DNA from 3 places in the Idiomarina sp. 29L genome. Region 1 is predicted to be linked to each of the others. Evidence: predicted binding sites of a transcription regulator. Region 1 holds the regulator's gene; each other region holds the start of a gene.
The links. The regulator NrdR, encoded in region 1, represses ribonucleotide reductase genes. The targets are predictions, from matches to a motif close to AAACACNANATNTNGTGTTT.

Region 1 (8,135 bases):
TCAAAAGACCATTTTAGTGGACATTCGATTGCCAAGGTTGGTACTTGCACTTGTTAACGGCGCAGCGCTTGGACTGGCAGGGGCAGCCATGCAGTTGTTACTCAGAAACCCACTGGCAGAGCCAGGACTGACAGGTGTATCGTCTGGCGCAGCTTTAACAACGGTGGCTGTACTGTACTTTGGTTTGCTGCCCACGTTTTCCTGGTTGTTACCGTTTATTGCATTGGCTGGTGGCTTGGCCGCTATTATTGTCGTAGTGATGATGGCGGGAGGCTACGCCGACGTTAACCGGGTCATTTTAGCGGGGGTTGCGATTTCCTCATTGGCGGGTGCTGCAATGGCGCTGCTGTTGTATTTAGCCCCTAACCCATTTGCTTTTCAAGAATGGAGTCAGTGGACATTAGGAAGCCTGGCAAACAGAGGCTGGTCACACGTCATGTTGATGCTACCACTTGCCTTTGTCGGTGCAGTCTTGGTGTTGACTCAAACGCGTTTCTTAACCGCACTCACTTTTTCCGAAGAAACCGTTGTCAGTATGGGATATAGCTACCCGATAAGACGCAATCTGGTGTTGATTGCTGTGGCATTACTGACAGGAAGTAGCGTCGTTAGTGTTGGTATTATTGGTTTTGTGGGCCTGCTTGCACCTCATGTGGTAAGGCTCTTGGGACTTGGCCACCCCAAACACGTTTTGTCTATGAGCGCGTTAACCGGAGCTTTGCTGGTGTTATCGATTGATATTTTTGTGCGCCTAATGAGTGTGGGGCGAGAGTTACCACTGGGGGTCGTTGCTGCGGTTATTGGGGCGCCCTTACTGATTTTTCTGTTGGTAAGGCAGAAAGCTCGGCATGCGGTAGGGTAAATACAGTGCTAACCATAGATAATGTGAGCTTGAAAGGCATTAATCGACCAAGGCTGAGCAACGTCGGGTTGTCTCTTGATAGCGGCAAATTAATCGGTCTGATAGGCCCCAATGGCGCTGGTAAAAGCTCTCTGCTAAAGGCAATAGCTGGGGTTGAAGCAGCTTCGGGAAAGCTTTTATGGAATAGACAGTCGCTATCGGGCATGAATGATAATGAAAGGGCAAATACGTTGTCGTATATGGCTCAAGACGATACCCCACAGTGGGATCTGACCATAGAAGAGATTATCGACATTGGCCTTTTAAAGAAGCGACTTCCTCGCTCAGAGCGACAGCGGCGTATTGAAAAAACGAGTGAAACACTTAATCTTTCTGAATTTACTGGTCACTCGATTCAACGACTATCGCGAGGTGAGTTACAGCGGGTTTTGCTGGCTAGGGCACTTGTTTCTGAGCCCGAGCTGTTACTTTGTGATGAGCCAGCTAATGCTCTGGATATCTACCATCAACTTAATGTGTTGCAGCTACTTAAAAAACAAAGCGAGAAGGGGCGGTTAGTAATGATGGCCATTCACGATATCCCACAGGCGGCTGAATATTGTGATGAATTAGTCTTGCTGGATAAAGGCCGGCTAGTTTGTCATGGACAACCCTTTGAGGTGTTAACCAAAGAGAATTTGGCGGCCACTTTTGGGATCCATGCGAACTGGATTTGCAATAAAAGGGGCGTAGCCTGGCAGCCTCGCCCCTTATAACGGTTATTAGCCAATAGGCTTATATTTAATACGGTGCGGCTCCATTGCCTGTTCACCGAATTTGTCCTTCATATAAGCTTCGTAATCGCTGTAGTTACCTTCGTAGAAGACCACTTCGCCTTCGTCACGGTAATCCAGAATATGCGTGGCAATGCGGTCAAGGAACCAACGGTCGTGCGAGATAACCATCACAGAGCCCGGGAATTCCAGAATGGCTTCCTCAAGTGCGCGCAAGGTTTCAACGTCCAAGTCGTTGGTTGGCTCATCGAGCAACAGAACGTTACCGCCGGCTTTTAACAGCTTAGCCAAGTGCACCCGGTTACGTTCACCACCAGATAGCTCGCCAATGCGTTTTTGTTGGTCGGTACCGCGGAAGTTAAAGCGACCGACATAAGCGCGACCATTAACTTCAAAGTTACCAATCTTCAGGATGTCGTTACCGTCAGTAATTTCTTCAAAGACGGTTTTCTTGTCATCCATGTTGTCGCGGAACTGATCAACACTGGCCAGTTGCACGGTTTCACCCAATTCGATAGAGCCACTGTCAGGCTTTTCTTCGCCGCTGATCATACGGAACAAGGTTGATTTACCCGCGCCGTTAGGACCGATAATACCGACAATAGCGCCTTTAGGAACACTGAAGCTTAGGTTGTCGATAAGCTGGCGCTTCTCGTAAGCCTTACTAATACCGTTAACTTCAATGACCTTATCACCCAGGCGAGGGCCTGGCGGAATAAACAACTCGTTGGTCTCGTTACGTTTCTGATAGTCGCCACTTTGCAGCTCTTCAAAGCGGTTAAGACGCGCTTTGCTTTTCGCCTGGCGACCTTTCGGGTTAGTACGTACCCACTCAAGTTCTTGTTTAATCGTCCGCTGGCGAGCTTTCTCGGCACGTTCTTCCTGCTCCAGGCGTTTCTCTTTCTGTTCCAGCCAGGACGAGTAGTTACCTTCCCATGGAATACCATAGCCACGGTCAAGTTCAAGGATCCAACCTGCAACGTTATCGAGGAAGTAGCGGTCGTGGGTAATGGCAACGACGGTCCCCGTGTAATCGTGCAAGAAACGCTCTAGCCAAGCAACCGACTCTGCATCAAGGTGGTTGGTAGGCTCGTCTAACAGCAGCATGTCCGGCTTAGATAACAGTAAACGACAAATAGCCACACGACGTCGCTCACCACCCGACAGGTTGCCGATTTTGGCGTCCCATTCAGGAAGGCGTAAAGCATCTGCTGCGCGTTCCAGAATATTTTCAATGTTGTGACCGTCTTTGGCTTGCAACAGTGCTTCCAGTTCGCCTTGTTCTTTCGACAGCGCGTCGAAATCAGCATTCTCATCAGCGTAGGCCGCGTAAATTTCATCGAGGCGGCCCAGCGCTTCTTTTACGTCTGTAACAGCCTCTTCAACCGTTTCTTTGACCGTTTTGCTTTCATCGAGCTCAGGCTCCTGTGGCAGGTAACCAATTTGAGTCCCTGATAATGCGCGAGCTTCACCTTCATACTCTGTATCAACACCCGCCATAATGCGGAGCAGGGTCGACTTACCGGCACCGTTAACACCCAGAACACCAATTTTGGCCCCTGGAAAAAACGACAGAGAAATATCTTTTAAGATGGTTTTCTTAGGTGGCACTACTTTGCTCACCTGAGACATTGAATAGATATATTGCGCCATAGCGACGTAAAATCCTTCCTATCAACAAAAAAGTTACTGCATAGTTTACTGTTATTTACGAACATCCCCAAACTTTGTTGTGCTGAACTAGGCACTCATTTGTGTTTTAAGGTAAAATACCCGACAAATTAAGACCATTTAATGATTTGGAGAGCTGTAATGCTGAAATCTGAGATGAACATTGCCGACTTTGATGCGGACTTATGGCAAGCGATGCAAGGCGAAGTTGAGCGTCAGGAGCAACACATTGAGCTGATTGCGTCAGAAAACTACACCAGTCCGCGAGTCATGCAGGCGCAAGGTTCTCAGTTAACCAACAAGTACGCAGAAGGCTATCCACATAAGCGTTATTATGGTGGCTGTGAGTTTGTCGATAAGGTTGAAGACTTAGCCATTGAGCGTGCCAAAGAGTTATTCGGTGCAAAATACGCAAACGTGCAACCGCACTCTGGTTCACAAGCAAACACTGCGGCTTTTATGGCATTAATGGAAGCGGGCGATACTTTCTTAGGCATGAGCCTGGCTCACGGTGGTCACTTAACTCACGGCTCTGGTGTTAACTTCTCCGGTAAATTGTACAACGCAGTGTCTTACGGTCTGGATGAAAGCACTGGCGAAATAGACTACGCCGAAGTTGAAAAGCTGGCGCAAGAACATAAGCCGAAAGTGATTGTTGCCGGCTTCTCAGCATACTCTGGTATTGTTGACTGGAAAAAATTCCGTGAAATTGCCGATAAAGTAGACGCTTATTTAATGGTCGATATGGCGCATGTAGCGGGCTTAATTGCTGCCGGTGAATATCCAAACCCAGTGCCTTATGCGCATGTTGTTACAACGACTACGCATAAAACCCTGGCGGGCCCACGTGGTGGTTTGATTATTTCCGGTAGTGATGACGAAAAGCTACACAAGAAACTGAACAGCGCCGTATTCCCGGGTAACCAAGGTGGTCCACTCTGCCATGTTATTGCTGGTAAAGCGGTCGCATTCCAGGAAGCTTTACAGCCTGAATTCAAAGCGTACCAACAACAAGTGTTAAAAAATGCGAACGTAATGGTCAAAGCAATGCAATCTCGCGGCTATAAGATTGTCTCTAACGGTACTCAGAACCACCTGTTCCTGGTTGACCTAATTGACAAAGACATTACCGGTAAAGATGCAGATGCTGCTTTAGGTGATGCATTTATTACGGTTAATAAGAATGCGGTTCCGAATGACCCACGTTCACCTTTTGTGACTTCTGGCTTGCGTTTAGGTACACCGGCAATTACTCGCCGTGGCTTTAAAGAAGCGGAAGCTGAACAAGTTGCTAACTGGATTTGTGACGTTCTGGATGATATCTCGAACGAAAACAAAATCAGCGAAGTTCGCGAACAAGTAAAAGCGTTATGCGCTAATTTTCCAGTATACGGATAATTACGCACTATCGTTACTCGAGTCGTAAAGCGCACTTAAAGGAGTCAGGCAATGCATTGTCCATTTTGTGGCACACAAGACACCAAGGTTATTGATTCGCGATTAGTTGCGGATGGCGCCTCGGTACGTCGCCGGCGAGAGTGTAATCATTGCAAGGAGCGTTTTACGACGTTTGAAACGGCTGAACTTATCATGCCGCGGGTTATTAAAACCGATGGCTCGAGAGAACCATTCAATGAAGATAAGCTCCGTAACGGGTTGTTAAGAGCACTCGAAAAGCGCCCAGTTAGTCTGGAGCTTATGGAACAGGCTATTAATAAAATTAAATCGAGTATCCGTGCGACGGGTGAGCGTGAAATAACCAGTAATTTTATTGGCGGATTGGTTATGGAAAACCTGAAACAAATCGATAAAGTGGCCTATGTAAGGTTTGCTTCCGTTTATCGCTCGTTCGAAGATATTCGAGAGTTTGGCGAAGAAATCGCTCGTCTGAATGATTAAACCGTCGCAGCTAAAAATTGATCACGAAATGATGCATCGTGCCATTGAGTTGGCTCGGCGCGGTATTATGACAACGCGTCCTAACCCTGCTGTCGGTTGTGTGATAACCAAAGACAATAAAATCATTGGTGAAGGCTGGCATCAGCGAGCCGGCGAACCGCACGCGGAAGTTCATGCGTTAAAGCAGGCCGGTGCTGACGCAAAAGGTGCAACGGCTTATGTGACTTTAGAGCCGTGCAGCCACATGGGACGCACGCCGCCCTGTGCGGACGCTTTAATTGAAGCGGGCATTGCGCGTGTTGTGGTTGCTATGCATGATCCGAACCCTCGGGTAAGTGGCAATGGCATTAAGCGTTTGCACGAAGCGGATATTGACGTGTTGGTTGGCGTGTTGGAAAAATCTGCGGAACAGCTGAACCCAGGGTTCTTGTCCAGAATGCGAGAAAACCGTCCTTTCATTACTGTCAAAATGGCCTCATCGCTGGATGGAAAAACAGCGTTATCGGATGGCCGCAGCCAATGGATAACAGGTTCCCATGCGCGTGCCGATGTTCAGTATTGGCGAGCTCAGTCCGACGCGATCCTTACTGGTGCTGATACCATTTTAAAAGATGACCCCATGCTGACGGTTCGGCAGAGCCAGTGGCCAGCGACAAGGTCTTTACCTGAACCGTTAAAACAGCCGATACGTATTGTTATCGACAGCCAAAACCGAGTGACTGATGATGCTAAAATCTTTGAATCATCCGCACCGGTATGGTTAGTTAGATGCGAGCCGGGAAAACCGATCCGCCATGCCCATTGCCACGAGGTTATAATTGATAAAGCAGCCAGCGGAAAAGTTGAGCTGAGCGCTTTGATGACTGAGCTGGCTAAACGGGAAGTGAATCAAGTTTGGACTGAATGTGGTGCCTCTTTAGCAGCAGCACTTATAGAGGCGGGTTATTGTGACCGGCTAATAATGTACAGCTCAGGTCAGCTACTGGGCAACGCGGCGCGTTCACTCTTTGATATTGACGAACCGAATACTTTAGACAAAGCGATACGCTTTAAAATAACTGACAGGCGTCAGGTTGGTGATGACCAACGAGTTATCGCAGTACCCCAATTTATGACAGGAAAAGGTTAAGCGTTATGTCATTGCATAGCACAGAAGAGATTATAGAAGACATCCGTCAGGGAAAAATGGTCATCCTGATGGATGATGAAGATCGCGAAAATGAGGGTGACCTTATTATTGCTGCGGAATGCGCGACGCCAGAAGCGATTAACTTTATGGCGCGTTATGGCCGAGGACTTATCTGCTTAACCTTAACTGAAGAGCGTTGCCAGCAACTGAATTTACCGCTGATGGTGGACAAAAATAACGCGCCTTATGCAACAAACTTTACCGTTTCTATTGAAGCGGCAGAGGGCGTTACAACAGGAATTTCGGCAGCCGACCGCGCGAAAACAGTGCTGGATGCGGTGAAAAAAGATGCTAAGCCTGAAGATTTAGTCATGCCGGGACACATTTTTCCATTGAAAGCAAAATCGGGCGGTGTACTTAACCGCGCAGGTCATACCGAAGCGGGCTGCGACTTAGCGCGCTTAGCAGGGTTCGAACCTGCTTCTGTTATTGTAGAAGTGCTGAATGAAGACGGTACTATGGCACGCCGCCCAGATCTTGAGGTCTTCGCAAAACAGCATGATATTAAAGTTGGGACTATTGCCGATTTAATCGAATACCGCTCAACGCAGGAGAGAACTATTGAGCGAGTGGCCGAATGCTCCTTGCCAACCGCGTTTGGCGAATTTCACTTAGTGACGTATCAGGACACTATTGATAAACAGGTTCATCAGGCGCTTGTGCACGGTGACCTATCAGAAGATAAAGTGACCAACGTACGCGTGCACTTACAGGACACTTTCCATGACACTTTCCTGACGGATCGAGCTGCAAAACGCAGTTGGCCAATTCAGAAAGCAATGTCTTACATTGCCGAGAATGACGGTGTATTAGTGATTATTGGCCGCCAGCAAACGCCAGAAGATATTATTGCGCAGGTAAAAGAGTTTGAAGCACAAGACCATGGTGAGCATAAACCAACGGCGTCGGCTTCAAATGCGTCACGTAATGTGGGCTTAGGCTCGCAAATATTGGCGGATTTAAACATTCATAAAATGCGCTTGATGAGTTCGCCGAAGCGTTACTCTGCGTTATCCGGCTTTGGTTTAGAAGTGGTCGACTTTATTGAGGATAGAGACTGATAAAGTCGCTCATTAGTTTTTCGTGAGCCGGCACTTTTAAGCCGGCTTTTTTCGCTCTTTTGATAATATAACCCGTCAGGTAGTCAATTTCTGTACGGCGATTATGACGTATATCTTGTCTCATTGAAGACTCGTTGTTTCGGGTTTCGCCAGCGACTCTTAGTATTTCCTCGTAAACACTCTTGGCATCTAAATTGACCTGTTCGACGCGAGCAACGCAGACCGCTTCGTCGACCAACGATTGAATAACTTCCTGCCACTCAGCTTTAAGCAGTTCGCCATTGTTACACTGATGAATGGCGGTTAATGGGTTTATTACGCAATTAATTAAAAGCTTTGACCAACGGCGGGTTTGAATATCGCTTTCAAAAAGAATGGGCTTAAAACTCTTTGCTAAAATCGCCTCGAAGTCTGCTTTATTTTCTTTCTGCTGCAACCAACTTCGACCTTTCCCTCGGTGCTCAATGACAATATGTGTTGGCTCTTGAGCAAGCTTCACCGCACCATGGGTGGTCACTAGGTGATAAATATTCAATGAGGTTAGTGAGTTAGGCAACTCAAGCATACCATTGTGACTCAGAATTATTGGCGTGTCTTTGTCAAAGCCGGGAATTGCAGTGATACTTTCCAAAGTATTTACGACATCAAAGGCTTTTACTGCAACAATAAACACCGCGTCT
Region 2 (8,135 bases), on a different contig from region 1:
TACGTCCAGCGGCTCTGATAGTATATTTGACGACATGTCTGCCACAATGGGCGCATTAACATTAGGAATATCGTGAAGTGCAATACCGTCCACGGTTTCATTGGGGCAATAATGAAAATACGCTGCATTGTCAGACAACTGCCAATCATCCGGAGACTCAATCTCTTTACCTTTAACGCCCTCTTTCACCTGGCCTGCCACGTTAACTTTAGCAACAAACTTTTCAGCCTCGCGTATAGCAAAACCCGACCAAATACCGGTATCCAGGTAATCGACCGTTGAATCAGGCGCGGCAATATTCTGCGGTACTGCGGAAAACTGGCCGCGACCACCGCCTTGTAAAAACAAGACATCGTAGTCATCCGGAACATCCAGTAAGTCACGTAAGTCTTGCTCAGCCTCTCGTGCCATGCGCACATACGCCGGGTCACGGTGCGACATTTCCATCACAGAAACGCCTTGGTTATTCCAGTTGAGAAGTTCTTTCTGAGCTTGCTTTAAAACATCGACCGGCAACATTGCCGGTCCTGCTGAAAAGTTAAATACGTCACTCATTATTCTTCAGAAGCTCCTTCTTGGTTGGCTCCGTCTTCTTCGCCATTATCGGCAACAACGTCACCTTCAATCAGCTCTTCGTCTTCATCAATTTCATCAATGCGCTGCAAGCCGACAACTTTTTCGTCATCACCAGTGCGAATTAGGCGGACACCTTGCGTGTTACGACCAACCGTAGATACTTCGTTGACGCGAGTTCTAACCAATGTGCCTTTATTACTGATAAGCATAATTTCGTTGCCATCGATAACTTCCATCGCACCGACAACCGAGCCATTTCGCTCACTCACTTTAATAGAAACCACACCTTTGGTTGCACGGCTCTTAGCTGGGTATTCACTCAATGGCGTACGCTTACCATAACCATTCTCTGTAACCGTCAGAACGGCCGCTTCCTGGTCTTCGTACTCACGCGGCACTATAAGTGACACCACACGCTGGCCTTCTTCCAAACGAATACCGCGAACACCCGTTGCAGTGCGACCCATAGAGCGAACCTGCTCTTCCGCAAAGCGAACCACTTTACCCGCATCTGAGAACAACATGATGTCGCCATTACCGTCAGTAATATCAACACCGATAAGCTCGTCGCCTTCCACCAGGTTAAGAGCAATGATTCCACCATTACGTGGGCGAGAATACTCAGGCAATGGTGTCTTCTTAATCGTGCCGTTCTTCGTTGCCATAACCACGAACTTGTCTTCCGGATAGTCGCGGGTTGGCAGAATAGCGGTAATGCGTTCATCCTCTTCAAGAGGCAGCAAGTTAACAATCGGCTTACCGCGCGATGCTCGGCTTGCTAACGGCAACTGATACACCTTCATCCAGTAAATACGACCACGAGTCGAGAAGCACAAAATGGTGTCGTGCGTATTCGCAACCCACAGACGTTCAATGAAGTCTTCGTCCTTCATTTTCGTTGCGGCTTTACCTTTACCGCCACGGCGCTGTGCTTCGTACTCAGTCAGCGGCTGATATTTCACATAACCTTCATGAGAGAGCGTCAACACAACATCTTCTTCATTAATCAGGTCTTCCATGCTGATGTCGTGCGCTGCAGCAGTAATATCTGTCTTACGTTCGTCACCAAAGTTATCACGAATTTCAACAAGCTCTTCGCGAATCACTTCCATTAGACGCTCTGAGCTACGCAAAATGTGCAATAGTTCAGCGATTTGCTCTAACAGACCTTTGTATTCATCAAGAATTTTCTCGTGCTCTAAGCCTGTGAGTTTGTGTAAACGTAAATCAAGAATGGCTTGCGCTTGTGCTTCGGTCAGATGATAGTTGTCACCTTTAATGCCGTACTCTTCCGGCAAGTGATCCGGACGTGCCGCATCAACACCAGCCGTTTCCAGCATGGCAGCAACGTCACCCAGTTTCCAGGCACGGGAAATAAGCCCGGCTTTCGCTTCCGCAGGTGTTGGAGAGCGACGAATTAACTCAATAACTTCATCTATATTCGCCAGCGATATCGCCAGACCTTCCAAGATATGAGCACGTTCACGCGCCTTACGTAACTCGTAAACCGAGCGGCGAGTTACAACTTCGCGACGGTGACGGATAAAGCAATCCAGCATGTCGCGCAAATTAAATAGACGCGGCTGATTTTTATCCAGCGCCACCATGTTAATACCAAACACCACTTGTAATTGGGTGTTTGCGTATAAGTGATTCAGTACCACCTCGCCAACATCACCACGGCGTATTTCAATGACAATGCGCATACCGTCTTTGTCAGACTCGTCGCGCAAGGCGCTAATACCTTCAACGCGCTTCTCTTTTACTAGTTCAGCAATTTTTTCAATTAAGCGCGCTTTGTTCACTTGATACGGAATTTCCGTAACAACAATGGTTTCTTTGCCGGTTTTTTCGTCAACTTCTACTTCCGCTTTAGCACGCAAGTGAATGCGACCACGACCCGTTTTGTACGCTTCTACAATGCCGCTCCGGCCTGAAATGGTGGCAGCCGTTGGGAAGTCCGGACCCGGGATGTATTCCATTAACCCATCAACATCGATATCTGGGTTGTCGATCATCGCCAGAGAGCCGTTAATGACCTCAGTCAGGTTATGCGGCGGAATATTGGTCGCCATACCAACCGCGATACCGGAAGAACCGTTAACCAAAAGGTTAGGAACACGTGTTGGCAGTACGTCAGGAATGCGTTCAGTACCGTCATAGTTATCGACAAAGTCGACGGTTTCCTTGTCTAAATCGGCCAGTAACTGGTGAGAGATTTTAGCCATGCGAATTTCGGTGTAACGCATCGCCGCTGCTGAGTCGCCATCGACCGAACCAAAGTTACCCTGCCCGTCAACCAGCATGTAACGCAATGAAAAGTCCTGCGCCATACGAACAATAGTGTCATACACCGCGCTGTCACCGTGCGGGTGATATTTACCGATAACGTCACCGACCACACGCGCTGACTTTTTATAGGGTTTGTTGTAGTCGTTACGCAACTCGTTCATTGCGAATAAGACACGTCGGTGTACCGGTTTTAATCCGTCCCTGACGTCAGGCAATGCACGCCCGACGATAACGCTCATCGCATAATCGAGATAAGAGCTTTTTAATTCATCTTCGATATTAACCGGTGACACTTCTCTGGCTAGATCGCTCATAGTTCAGTCCCTAAAATAAAAATCCGCATATCTTTGTTATTTTGATGCAGTCATTGTACCCATCCGAAACGAGTCTCGCACCCTCTTTTTCTTATTCTTTAGCTAGGGTAGACTAGCCGCGTTATTTATCGCTCACAACAGTGCACTCCATGACTCAAGAAAACAAAAATACTGAACAAAAAAACGTCGATTTAGAAGAAATCGCTAAGTTCTCGGCCCTAGCCTCGCGTTGGTGGGACCCGGAAGGCGAATTCAAACCTTTGCACGAAATTAACCCGGTTCGGCTGTCTTTTATTGAGCAACACGCTAATGGCTTATTTGGCAAAAACATTCTCGATGTTGGTTGTGGTGGTGGTCTGCTCAGCGAAGCTATGGCAGAGCGTGGCGCCAAAGTTACCGGTATCGATTTAGCCGAAGAGTCACTAAAAATTGCTCGTCTGCATGCATTGGAAAGCGACATTTCTGTCGATTATCAATGTGTCGCCGTTGAAAATCACGCGGCCGAACATGAAAGTCAGTATGATGCGGTAACCTGTTTAGAAATGCTGGAACACGTGCCTGACCCAGCCTCTATAGTTAATGCCTGCGCAAAAGCGGTTAACCCCGGCGGTTTAGTGTTTTTCTCAACCCTAAACCGTAACGTTAAGTCCTGGCTGCTGGGTATTTTGGCTGCTGAACATATACTGGGTTGGGTGCCCAAAGGCACACACCAGCATCAGCGTTTTATTAAGCCGTCGGAACTTCTTCGTATGACCGATGAAGCCGGACTTAATGAGATTGATATTAATGGATTAATTTTCCATCCATTAAAAGGATTCACTTTGTCAGAAACCGACATAGACGTGAATTACATTACTGTTTTACAAAAGCCTCTGACCTAGCTCATGAAAAATCTCGCTAATAACCCCAAGCTTCCCGAAGGCGTGCTATTCGATCTCGATGGCACCTTGCTGAACACAGCTCCTGATCTCGGCGCGGCACTAAATAATGTGTGCGCTTTATATGCTAAAGAACCTGTTCATGAAGACATTTACACGCCAGTTGCCTCCCATGGTTCCAGAGGTTTGCTAAAGCTAGCCTTTTCAGAAGAGCTGCAGACCCATGAAAGCGAGTTACGGAAAGCTTTTTTGGACGCCTATTCGAACAGTATTGCCGCTAAGACCCATGTGTACGAAGGTGTTGTACCGCTACTCAATGCTCTGATTCAAGCTCAAGTAAAAGTAGCAATTGTTACTAACAAACCTAAGCAGTTGACCCAAGAATTACTGCCTAGCTTTCCCGAGTTTGATGTCTTTGAATCAGTTGTTTGCGGAGACACTCTAAGTGTATCAAAACCCGACCCTGCGCCCTTACTTCTTGCCGCAGAGCAGTTGGGGGTTAATCCTACAAGCTGTATCTACGTGGGTGACGCTGAACGAGACATTCAGGCTGGCCGTAACGCTGAAATGACAACGGTACTGGCTCATTATGGGTATATTAGCGACAGTGACTCACCAGCCGATTGGAAAGCCGACTATGGAATTAGCACACCATTAGAATTACTGGATATTATTGGACTACCACAACCTTGATCTATTAACCCATTTTTAAAGACAAAAAAGTTATAAAAAGCCGAGGTCCTCGCAAACTCACGTCTATTAAAGGCTAGAAAAAAATCAACAATTAAACGTCAAATTTCTTTTCATTTTCTCGATAAATTCGCTTGATCAAAGTCTGACTAAGACCTAGCATACTGAAAAATCAAAGACACTAGATATTGTGTGAATTTCACTCTGTATAACTAATGACCACAATATCTTGTGGGTACACCTCTATAACAAAAAGCTAAGAGTCGGCGCAAAATGAACGAGCAACTGTATGTCACCAAACGTAGCGGAGAGCGTGAGCCGCTAAACCTAGATAAAATCCATCGAGTGATCATGTGGGCAGCGGAAGGCCTGCATAATGTTTCCGCTTCTCAAGTCGAAATTAAGTCTCATATTCAGTTTTACGATGGCATTAAAACCGAAGACATTCACGAGACCATTATTAAGGCTGCAGCTGATTTAATCTCGGAAGAAGCTCCTGACTATCAGTACATGGCCGCGCGTCTGGCTATCTTTCATTTACGTAAGCGTGCTTACGGGAAATTTGAACCCCCTCGTTTATTCGATCACGTCAAGAAAATGGTGGCAGAGCACCGTTATGACGAGCACTTGCTGGAAGACTACAGCGAAGCTGAGTTTGATCAGATGGACGAGATTGTCGACCACTGGCGCGACATGAATTTCTCCTATGCAGCGGTCAAGCAGCTTGAAAATAAATATTTAGTGCAGAACCGTGTGACTGGCGATATTTATGAAAGCGCCCAGTTCTTATACATTTTAGTCGCTGCCTGCTTATTCGCGAACTATCCGAAAGCAACTCGCATGGATTACATCAAGCGTTTCTATGATGCGACGTCTGAGTTTAAAATTTCACTACCAACGCCAATTATGTCTGGCGTTCGTACGCCAACCCGTCAGTTCAGCTCATGCGTATTAATTGAAACTGGCGACAGCCTGGATTCTATCAATGCAACAGCCAGCGCCATTGTGAAGTACGTTTCTCAACGCGCCGGTATCGGTATTAATGCCGGTCGCATTCGTGCGCTGGGCAGCCCAATTCGTAATGGTGAGGCTTTCCATACTGGCTGTATTCCTTTTTACAAATACTTCCAGACAGCGGTTAAGAGCTGTTCGCAAGGCGGTGTTCGTGGTGGCGCAGCAACCCTGTTCTACCCACTGTGGCATTTAGAAGTAGAAAGCTTGCTGGTGCTTAAGAACAACCGTGGTGTTGAAGAAAACCGTGTTCGTCATTTGGACTACGGAGTTCAATTCAACCGCTTAATGTATCAACGCTTAATTAAAGACGACTACATTACGCTATTCAGCCCGTCTGACGTACCGGGCCTGTACGACGCTTTCTTCGAAGATCAAGAGAAGTTCGAACAACTCTATGTTCAGTACGAGCAAGACGAAAGCATTCGTAAAAAACGCATTAAAGCCATTGAGCTATTCAGCCTGTTTATGCAGGAGCGTGCCAGCACAGGTCGTATTTATGTGCAAAACGTTGACCACTGCAATACCCATAGCCCGTTTGACTCGAAAGTTGCGCCTATTCGTCAAAGCAATCTGTGTCTGGAAATTGCTCTGCCAACTAAGCCGTTACAACACGTCAATGACGAAGAAGGTGAAATCGCGCTGTGTACCCTGTCAGCATTCAACCTGGGTAAAATTAACGACTTAGGCGAGTTTGAAGAACTGGCTGACTTAGCCGTTCGTGCGCTCGACAGCCTACTGGATTATCAGGAATACCCAGTTCCAGCAGCGTATAATGCGACTATGAACCGTCGTACTTTAGGTATTGGTGTCATTAACTTCGCTTATTACTTGGCTAAGCACGGTGTTAAATACTCTGACGGCTCGGCGAACAGTCTGGTTCACAAAACCTTCGAAGCTATACAGTATTACCTGATGAAAGCCTCAATGAACCTGGCAAAAGAAAAAGGGGCCTGTCCGAAGTTTAACGAGACTACCTACTCGCAAGGCATTATGCCGACAGATACTTATAAGAAAGAGCTGGACAGTGTTTGTAATGAGCCTCTGCATCTCGACTGGGATCAACTGCGCGCTGATATTAAGCAGCACGGTATGCGCAACTCTACCCTTTCAGCGCTTATGCCATCTGAAACGTCTTCGCAAATTTCAAATGCGACCAATGGCATCGAGCCACCGCGCGGTTTTGTCAGCGTAAAAGCGTCAAAAGATGGTGTTACTAAGCAAGTAGTTCCGGACTACGAAACCCTGAAAGATAAATATGAACTGCTGTGGCAAATTCCGAATAATAAAGGTTACTTAGAGTTAGTCGGTATTATGCAGAAGTTTGTCGACCAAACTATTTCTGCCAACACCAACTACGATCCAGGCAAGTTCGATGCGGGTAAAGTACCGATGAAACAGTTGTTACAAGACCTGCTGACATCTTACAAGCTGGGCGTTAAGACCCTCTATTATCACAACACGCGTGACGGTGCGGCCGATAATCAATCAGATATCGCAGCCCGTAAAACAGCAGAAAAGCCTGGTGCACAGCCATCTGAAGTCATCATTGAAGAAGATGACGACTGTGCCGGCGGCGCTTGTAAAATTTAAAAGAAGGATTTTGCGAAATGTCGTACTCAACGTTTAACCAGGAACAAACGAACCCGTTAACCGAACCTATGTTTTTAGGTAACTCGGTTAACGTGGCTCGATACGATCAACAAAAACACAGTATTTTTGAAAAGCTTATAGAAAAACAAATTAGCTTTTTCTGGCGCCCTGAAGAAATTGACGTAAGCCGTGACCGAGTCGACTTTAATAAACTCACTGACAGCGAAAAGCACGTGTTTATTTCAAACCTGAAATATCAAACACTGCTGGATTCTATTCAGGGTCGTTCACCAAATATTGCGTTGTTACCGATTGTGTCGATTCCAGAGTTAGAAACCTGGATTGAGACCTGGTCATTCTTTGAGACCATTCACTCTCGCTCATACACGCATATTTTGCGTAACTTGTTTACTGACCCAAGCGAAGTGTTTGAAGACATCGTTATTAACGAGCAAATTAAAATTCGTGCGAACGATATTTCGCAATACTACGACGACCTTATTTTCTACACACAGCTGTGGCAAACCCACGGTGAAGGTGAAGTAACGATCGACGGTGAAACGTACAATGTGACTCAGCGCGAAATTAAAAAGAAACTGTTCTTGTGCATTAACTCGGTGAACGCACTGGAAGCCATTCGTTTCTATGTCAGCTTTGCCTGTACTTTCGCATTCGCTGAGCGTGAGCTCATGGAAGGTAACGCCAAAATCATTAAGCTGATTGCACGCGATGAAAACGTCCATTTAACTTCAACTCAGCATATTCTGAACTTATGGCAGTA
Region 3 (8,135 bases), on a different contig from region 1:
CAGTCGCCGCCGCGTAGAACTGGATGAAACCGACGGGCAGCAAGCTAGTGAAGAGCATTAATGCTAAGCCTATGTTCATGGTCCAGAAGGCCATTTTCATCAGTTTCTCGTCGAACTGCAGGTTCGGGCGAATGTAACGGAGCACCAGTAATACAAAGCCTAATGCCAGGAATCCGTACACACCAAATAAGGCTGCGTGTGCGTGAGTAGGTGTGGTGTTCAGACCTTGCACGTAGTACAGCGAAATAGGCGGGTTGATCATAAAGCCTAGTACGCCGGCGCCTAACATGTTCCAGAACGCAACAGCAACGAAGCACAGTAGTGGCCATTTAATGCGTTGCATCCAGTCAGCACGTTTTTGCAGGCTGTAGTTTTCCCAGGCTTCATAGCCCAGTACAATCAGCGGTACCACTTCTAGCGCAGAGAAGGTTGCGCCTACGGCCATAACCGGTGTGGTTGTGCCCGCGAAGTACAAGTGGTGGAAGGTACCTGGTACACCGCCAAGCATGAACAGCGACGCTGAAGCCAGTGCAGCAACGGTTGCCATGCGGCGAGAAACTAAGCCCATGCTGTGGAAAATAAAGGCTAATGAGGCAGTGGCAAATACTTCGAAGAAGCCTTCTACCCACAGGTGAACAATCCACCAGCGCCAGTATTCCATAATAGAAATGTGAGTACGCTCACCGTAGAAGAAGCCAGCTCCGTAGAATAGGCCAATGGCAACGACTGAAGCGGTGAATAATGCCAGTAAGTTCTTGTCGCCTTTCTCTTTGAAAGCGCCAACAACACAGCGCATCATAAGAACAAGCCAGAAGACGATGCCGAGGAACTTACCAATTTGCCATAAGCGACCTAAGTCGACGTACTCATAACCCTGATGGCCTAACCAGAAGTTCAGGTGTTCTGGCATGATTTGCGCAATCGCCAGCCAGTTACCGATAAAGGTACCCGCAACAACCAGAACCAGCGCCCAGAACAACACGTCCACGCCGAGCTTTTGGTATTTAGGATCTTTACCGCCGTTAATAATTGGCGCCAGGAATAAACCGGCGGCTAAGAACCCGGTCGCAATCCAGAACATAGCGGCCTGGATATGCCAGGTACGTGTCAGTGAGTAGGGGAACCACTCAGAGATATTGATGCCGTAGAACTCTTGTCCTTCAACCGTATAGTGAGCGGTTAAGCCACCCAATAAAACCTGTAAGCTAAACAACGCAACCACAATAAACAGATATTTACCCAGTGCTTTTTGCGAAGGTGTTAGCTTGACCTTAGAAATAGGGTCGTGCTCCGGCGCAATCAGTTCCTCTTCTTCCTGGTCGCGTAAAAATGCCCACGCCCAAATCAGGAAGCCAATACCGGCAATTAAAAGAATGACACTGACAATAGACCAAATGATGTTTTCCGCGCTAGGCACGTTGTCTATCAGTGTCTCGTGTGGCCAGTTGTTGGTATAAGTGATATCGGCACCCGGGCGTTCAGTAGCAGCCGCCCATGCGGTCCAGAAAAAGAAATCATTCATTTGCGCACGACGCTCTGCCGAAGGTAATGTGTTTTCTTTCATCGCATAGCTGACGCGAGTAGGACGCAACTCAGGGTCGTCACTGAACAGTTTGGAGTAGTACTCACCGGTTTGCTCAATGGCCTGAATACGGCGCTCGCTCAAAATAACTTCGTTTGAGCCTTTGTCGTATGTATTGGTGCGATACTCTTCTTTCAGTTCATACTCAAGCTGGTTTTGTTGAACACCGGTCAGCTTGTCATACGGCTTACCGAACACTTCTTGTGCACGAATGTCTAACCAGGCCAGCAGCTCACGGTGCAGCCAGTCCGCTGTCCAGTCAGGTGCCTGGTACGCACCGTGACCCCAAATAGAGCCTAACTGCATGCCGCCCACAGACTGCCATGCCGTTTGTCCGTCAAGAACCGACTCTTCGGTTGCAATGACGTTACCGTTGGTACTCACGAACTTGTCCGGAATAGGCGGTGCCTCCCGGTAAACTTCCGTTCCAAAATACCCTAAAACACCAAAAGTAATTGCAAGAACACCGATTAGTGTCCACCAAAGCTTACGATACCCGGCCATTGTTGACCTCCTTGATACCTCTGAACCACATCATGGGTTGTTACTCCCTCAAAAAAGAATGAATAGTGATGTTGATCTCACTGTCCCCATGCCTAGAGCAACTTCAGTGCCAATTTTTAACATTTTGATTTTTATAATATTTTTTATTTTTAGGGTTTTTATGACTTAACTGGAAAGGGTTTTTTTTACTGTTAGGGTTAAAACAACCTTTAAGGTATTTTCTACCCCGTTAGAGGTATTCAACGCGTTTCTTGAGGATGATCAATGCACAGTATTTTATGTTGCCTATGCTAAGAAAACACAAGATATAGTGTTTTATTCATAGATTAGTCCGATATATGGTGTTTTATGACGAGCTACCCACAACAGCTACATTACAGCTCTGAACAGGTTGTCTGGCAGGAAGTGCCGGATGAAGTGGCGTTAGCTTACACCATTACGGGTTGCCCTGTCGGGTGTAAAGGTTGTCATAGCGTGGACAGTTGGCCCATCGGCAGCGGTTTAGCGTTAACCGAAGACTACTTGCAAGAGCGCCTGGCTATGTACAAAGGCCTCATTACGTGCGTGTTGTTTCTGGGCGGCGAATGGCAACCGGAAGCGCTGATAAAACACTTAAAACGAGTTCGCGCCGAAGGGTTGGAAACCTGTCTTTATACAGGCTACGAAGATGTCTCTTTGCGCATTAGGGAACAGTTGACGTACTTAAAAACCGGGCCATGGATAGCCGAGATGGGCGGTTTAGACAGCCCCCGTACTAATCAAAAATTTTATGATTTAAGAACAAAGCAGCTACTGAACTGCAAGTTTCTGACAGGAGAATAATTATGTTGCGCTTAAACGACGACCAGGTTTCAGAAAAAGTAGACTTCATTGCGGACTATCTGAACGCACAAAATGCGGCAGACGGTTCGAAAATGGACGCCAACGCAAATGTTACGCAGAAGAACATTGCGACCTTAGAGGCTGAGTTAATGAAAGACTTTTTTGTTCAAGTGAACCGCAAGCAGGTCAGTAACAAAATTGCGGAGCTGTTCGATGACAACTTAGCAAAAGAATATGTGCGCCAAATAGAAGATCATGAAATTTACGTGCACGATGAGACCAGTTTGAAACCCTATTGCGTGTCAGTGACGATGTACCCATTTTTAACCGACGGTTTGACAAAACTCGGTGGCGAGTCGCTGGCGCCTAAACATTTAGAGTCGTTTTGTGGCTCCTTTGTGAATTTTGTTTTCGCAGTGAGCTCGCAATACGCTGGCGCGGTGGCAACCGTTGAGTTCCTGACTTACTTCGACTATTTCGCGCGTAAAGACTACGGTGATGACTACTTAAACACGCACCGCAAGCAAATCGAAAATCATTTACAGCACGTTGTGTATGCGATTAATCAACCGGCAGCTGCGCGTGGTTATCAGAGCGTGTTCTGGAACATTTCTGTGTATGACAAGCATTACTTTGACAGCATGTTTGGCGACTTCGTCTTCCCGAAAGATTTTAGTAAACCTAAGTGGGAAACCGTCAGTGCTTTGCAGGACTTCTTCTTAGACTGGTTCAATAAAGAGCGTGAAAAGTCCATTTTGACCTTCCCGGTTGTGACCGTTGCCATGTTAACGGAAGAGGGCGCCTGTAAAGATCAGGTTTTCGCGAAGAAAATGGCGGCGGAATTAGCCAACGGTAACTCATTCTTTGTGTATTTGTCAGACAATGCCGACTCACTAGCGTCCTGCTGCCGTTTGCGCTCAGAAATTAGCGACAATACCTTCTCTTACACCCTGGGTGCTGGCGGTGTTGCGACCGGATCGATCAATGTCATTACCATTAATATGAACCGTTTAGTGCAGGACGGTCGCGATTTAGAGGAAGAAATTAGCAAAATTCATAAGTATCAGGTGGCTTACCGCAAGCTTATGGAAGAGTACAAAGACGCAGGTATGCTGACAGTGTATGACGCCGGTTTTATCAGTCTGGACAAACAGTTCTTGACCATTGGCATTAACGGCATGGTCGAAGCCGCCGAATCTCAGGGCATTAGAGCAAGCAATAATCCGGAGTATAAGAGCTTTGTCGAACGTCACCTGAAGGTTATTTATGACGCCAACAAAGCCGCCAAAACGGAATACGGCTACATGTTTAATACCGAGTTTGTTCCGGCAGAAAACTTAGGTGTTAAGAATGCAAAATGGGACAAAGCCGACGGTTATAAAGTATCGCGCGACTGCTACAACTCGTATTTCTACGTCGTTGAGGACGACGAAACGAATGCTTTGGATAAGTTTGTGATGCATGGTAAGGAGTTGGTGGAGTATTTGGACGGTGGCTCGGCATTGCACCTGAATATGGATGAAAAGCTGAATACAACCGGCTACTTGTCACTGCTGAACATTGCTGCGAAAACTGGCTGTAACTACTTCTGTATTAACGTCAAAATCACCATTTGTAATGAGTGTGAGCACATCGACAAGCGCACGTTAAGTGAATGCTCCAGCTGTCATTCAGAGAATATTGACTACGGCACACGAGTTATTGGCTACCTGAAGCGGGTTTCTGCCTTCAGTGCGGGGCGTCGTAAAGAGCATGCTGCGCGTCACTATCATCGCGACGAAGCGAGCCAGGCCACTAACGGTGCGGCTCAGGCCAATATAGGGCTGCGTAAGGCAAGTTAAGTTGACACATCTACCCACAAAGAGGGAGTTCAGCTCCCTCTTTTTTGATGCATTTAAAAAGTGGTTTTGTGGTATTCTCCGCCCGCACTTCACGAATACGCGGTGACACCATGGAAATTACCAGTTATCAAGACTTTATTAATATGGCAAAACAACAACCTGAGCCGCAAAGGCTACTGTTTGTTTTGGCCAAAGCTCAGCTACCTGAGCAACCCACTCAAATTCAGCAACAACAGTTTGAACAACAGGCCGGTGGCAACTTGGAGCCTGTATTGTGTGTCGACAAGTTGCCAGAAGAAGTTGAGAACTTCGAAGTTCTTGTCGAAGAATCGAAACGCACAGACATTGATTGGGACATTGCCTTTATAAGCGCAATGGATGGTCGTGGCGGACATCCTATTTCCAGTGACGAAGCCTCACAGCCCTTAGAAATGATGGTCCAGCAAATCCAGGCTGGCATGATCAAACACTTTTTAACCATTAACCGACAAGGAGAGTTGGTGCAAGTTATGTAAATCGGCATAACTTGCGCTAAAAAAGCGCCATGACAAAATTACTGTTTACCGTCATTTCCCTGTTATTTTCGGTATCAGTGCTGGCAGCAGAGCCCTCTGCTGACCGTATCGATTTAACCTCTTCCACCGTTGGCTACGCCGCCCTGATTATTTTCGCTCTCGCATATATTTTGGTGATGGGCGAAGAAAAGCTCCACATGAGAAAGTCCAAACCGGTGCTGGTTGCCGCTGGTGTTATTTGGATTCTCATTGGTGTTGTCTATACCGGAGAGCATGCCGCGTTAGCCGAATCGGCGTTTCGACATAACTTGTTAGAGTTTGCCGAGTTGATGCTTTTCTTGCTGGTGGCAATGACTTATATCAACGCGATGGAAGAACGACGGTTGTTCGACGCATTGCGCGCCTGGCTTTTGAAGAAAGGCTTTAGTTACCGCAAGTTGTTCTGGATAACGGGTATTCTAGCCTTCTTTATTTCACCCGTTGCTGACAACCTGACAACCGCACTGTTGATGTGTGCCGTGGTTATGAAAGTGGCGCAAGACGACAAAAAATTTGTTGCTCTGTGCTGTGTCAGTATTGTTATTGCGGCCAACGCCGGTGGTGCTTTTAGTCCCTTTGGTGACATTACCACGCTGATGGTTTGGCAAGCCGGGCAAGTGACGTTTACTGAATTTTTGCGGTTATTCCTGCCGTCAGTAGCAAACTACTTAATACCAGCGCTTATCATGAGCTTCTTTATTGAAAACAAGAAACCCAGCACACTGCATACTGAAGTTGAATTAAAGCGTGGCGCACTGCGCATTACTTCATTATTTTTACTGACCGTAGCAACCGCCGTTATCTGTCATATTTGGCTACATCTGCCGCCGGTATTGGGCATGATGATGGGTCTGGGTTACTTACAGTTCTTCGGTTACTTCCTGCGTATGACCTTACCAGGCTCGTTAGCGCGTAAACGCGCCATGGCTGAGCGCGCCGGTGATCAGAAACGTTTAGAGCAGCTGGGATCCGTTGTGCCTTTTGACGTGTTTAGCCGTGTCTCCCGAGCCGAATGGGATACCTTGCTGTTTTTCTACGGTATCGTGCTGTGCGTAGGTGGTTTAGGTTTTATGGGCTACTTGAGCTTGTTGTCTGAATCATTATATGGCGGTGTGAGCCACACTTGGGCGAACAGTATCCTGGGCGTGATATCCGCATTTATTGATAACATCCCGGTTATGTTTGCGGTGCTGTCTATGGAACCCGACATGTCACACGGACAGTGGCTGCTCATTACCCTCACCGCAGGTACCGGTGGTAGCTTGCTATCCATTGGCTCCGCTGCTGGTGTTGCCTTAATGGGTCAGGCACGCGGCTACTACACTTTTGCCTCACACCTAAAGTGGACACCCGTCATTGCACTAGGCTACATAGCAAGCATACTGCTGCACCTGTGGCTTAACGAAGCAACGTTCCATATTTAGGCGGAAGCGGCTCTCTCAGGGCAGAACTTCTGTTATCAGAGAGACGCCTGCAAGTACATCCCTGTAAGGCTTGAGTGGCGCCATCCTTGGCGCCACACACTCTCTGATAACAGAAGTCCCGCCCTGAGGCGCACTTTACCTATCAGCCCAACTTCATAAATAAGTCGCGAAACCCACCGGACGGGTAATTGGCTCGCTTAGGTTCGTCGGTTATCTCGAACTCCTCGAAGTGTTTTAGTAATTCTTCGGTAAATATACGAAGTTCCATTCTGGCTAGCGGTGCGCCGGGGCAAATGTGTATACCACGCCCGTAAAGCAGGTTGTTGGCTTTGTTTTGCTCAGGGCTAAAGGTGTCTGCTTTGCTGAATACGGACTCATCGCGATTGGCTGATGCCCAGAGTACTGTCACTTTTTCGCCCCGTTTCACGGGACAGCCTGATATTTCAGTGTCTTTGGTTGCGCGGCGGCGGTTTGATATAAGTGGAGGGTCAATGCGCAGTATTTCGTCTACGGCGTCGTCGGTACTTAAGTCGCCGTTGCGTATTTGCTCTGCAACAAGTGGATTTTCTGCGAAGAAGTAGAAAATACTGCCAATCGCAGCAGCAATGGTGCCCACTTCGCCGGCGGTCCAATTGCGTAAAATGCTGACAATTTCCTCGTCGCGAAGGCATCGCTTTTCGCCATTCACTGTGACTGTTTCATGCATTAAGCGGTATGTATTGTCGTCTTTAGCTGTGTTTGATTGTCTGCGAACGTCAAGCTGCTGATGAATCAATGCCTCAAACTCATCCGCCTTTTGCTTTAACGTTGCTCTATCGTTATTCACAATGGCTTGCTGGTTTGCTTCAAGCCATTCGCCTAGTGTATCTGTTAGCGATTCTGGCCAACCGAGAAAGGCGCACTGAATATGTAATGCAAAAGGCTTTGCGATTTTACTGACAACATCCAATGCCGTATTCGGTGTAATTCTGCCAATAATATCCTGAGCAATTTGTCGACAAGTGGGCTCAAAATTCCGTAAGCGATCAGCCTTAAAATAGGGCTCAATCACCTCTCGGAAAATACCATGCTCAGGCGGATCCATGCCGTTTGGAACCGACAAGTGGGAGCCTGCTGCATTGCTGAACGTTTCATGATCTTCGATAACCGAGCGGACATCGCTATGCGTTAATACTGCGTGACCAAGCATTTCGCTTTTGGCAACAGGACACTTCTGCCGAAGCTCATCAAGTGACGCAATTTGATCCTGCTGTTCGGAAGGCTCCCAATGACAATCTTTCATACAACCTCCTAGTTCATAAGCATCCATACGAGGATAAAAGAGGTAAACCGGTCGCAGTATGCGCCGGGGAGAGCGTAAGAAAGTGTGTGGCGCCAAGGATGGCGCCACCCAAGCCCCCATGGATGG

Region 2: the regulator NrdR is predicted to act here: its motif matches at 4,927-4,946, upstream of nrdA (class 1a ribonucleoside-diphosphate reductase subunit alpha).
Region 3: the regulator NrdR is predicted to act here: its motif matches at 2,383-2,402, upstream of nrdG (anaerobic ribonucleoside-triphosphate reductase activating protein).

What each region holds. Positions count from the first base shown of each region.
Region 1 is NZ_SDJS01000004.1:310,513-318,647, reverse strand. Features, by position in the region: gene EST55_RS10620 (iron ABC transporter permease) at 1-862, shown strand, start outside; gene EST55_RS10615 (ABC transporter ATP-binding protein) at 868-1,617, shown strand; gene ettA (energy-dependent translational throttle protein EttA) at 1,624-3,288, opposite strand; gene glyA (serine hydroxymethyltransferase) at 3,448-4,704, shown strand; gene nrdR (transcriptional regulator NrdR) at 4,756-5,205, shown strand; gene ribD (bifunctional diaminohydroxyphosphoribosylaminopyrimidine deaminase/5-amino-6-(5-phosphoribosylamino)uracil reductase RibD) at 5,198-6,334, shown strand; gene ribBA (bifunctional 3,4-dihydroxy-2-butanone-4-phosphate synthase/GTP cyclohydrolase II) at 6,340-7,455, shown strand; gene EST55_RS10585 (2-dehydropantoate 2-reductase) at 7,436-8,135, opposite strand, start outside.
Region 2 is NZ_SDJS01000001.1:638,638-646,772, forward strand. Features, by position in the region: gene serC (3-phosphoserine/phosphohydroxythreonine transaminase) at 1-555, opposite strand, end outside; gene gyrA (DNA gyrase subunit A) at 555-3,182, opposite strand; gene ubiG (bifunctional 2-polyprenyl-6-hydroxyphenol methylase/3-demethylubiquinol 3-O-methyltransferase UbiG) at 3,332-4,063, shown strand; gene EST55_RS03155 (HAD-IA family hydrolase) at 4,067-4,753, shown strand; gene nrdA (class 1a ribonucleoside-diphosphate reductase subunit alpha) at 5,024-7,354, shown strand; gene nrdB (class Ia ribonucleoside-diphosphate reductase subunit beta) at 7,372-8,135, shown strand, end outside.
Region 3 is NZ_SDJS01000002.1:547,038-555,172, reverse strand. Features, by position in the region: gene EST55_RS06315 (nitric-oxide reductase large subunit) at 1-2,086, opposite strand, end outside; gene nrdG (anaerobic ribonucleoside-triphosphate reductase activating protein) at 2,435-2,908, shown strand; gene nrdD (anaerobic ribonucleoside-triphosphate reductase) at 2,911-4,749, shown strand; gene EST55_RS06300 (ribonucleotide reductase subunit alpha) at 4,860-5,264, shown strand; gene nhaD (sodium:proton antiporter NhaD) at 5,294-6,727, shown strand; gene EST55_RS06290 (cytochrome P450) at 6,870-8,009, opposite strand.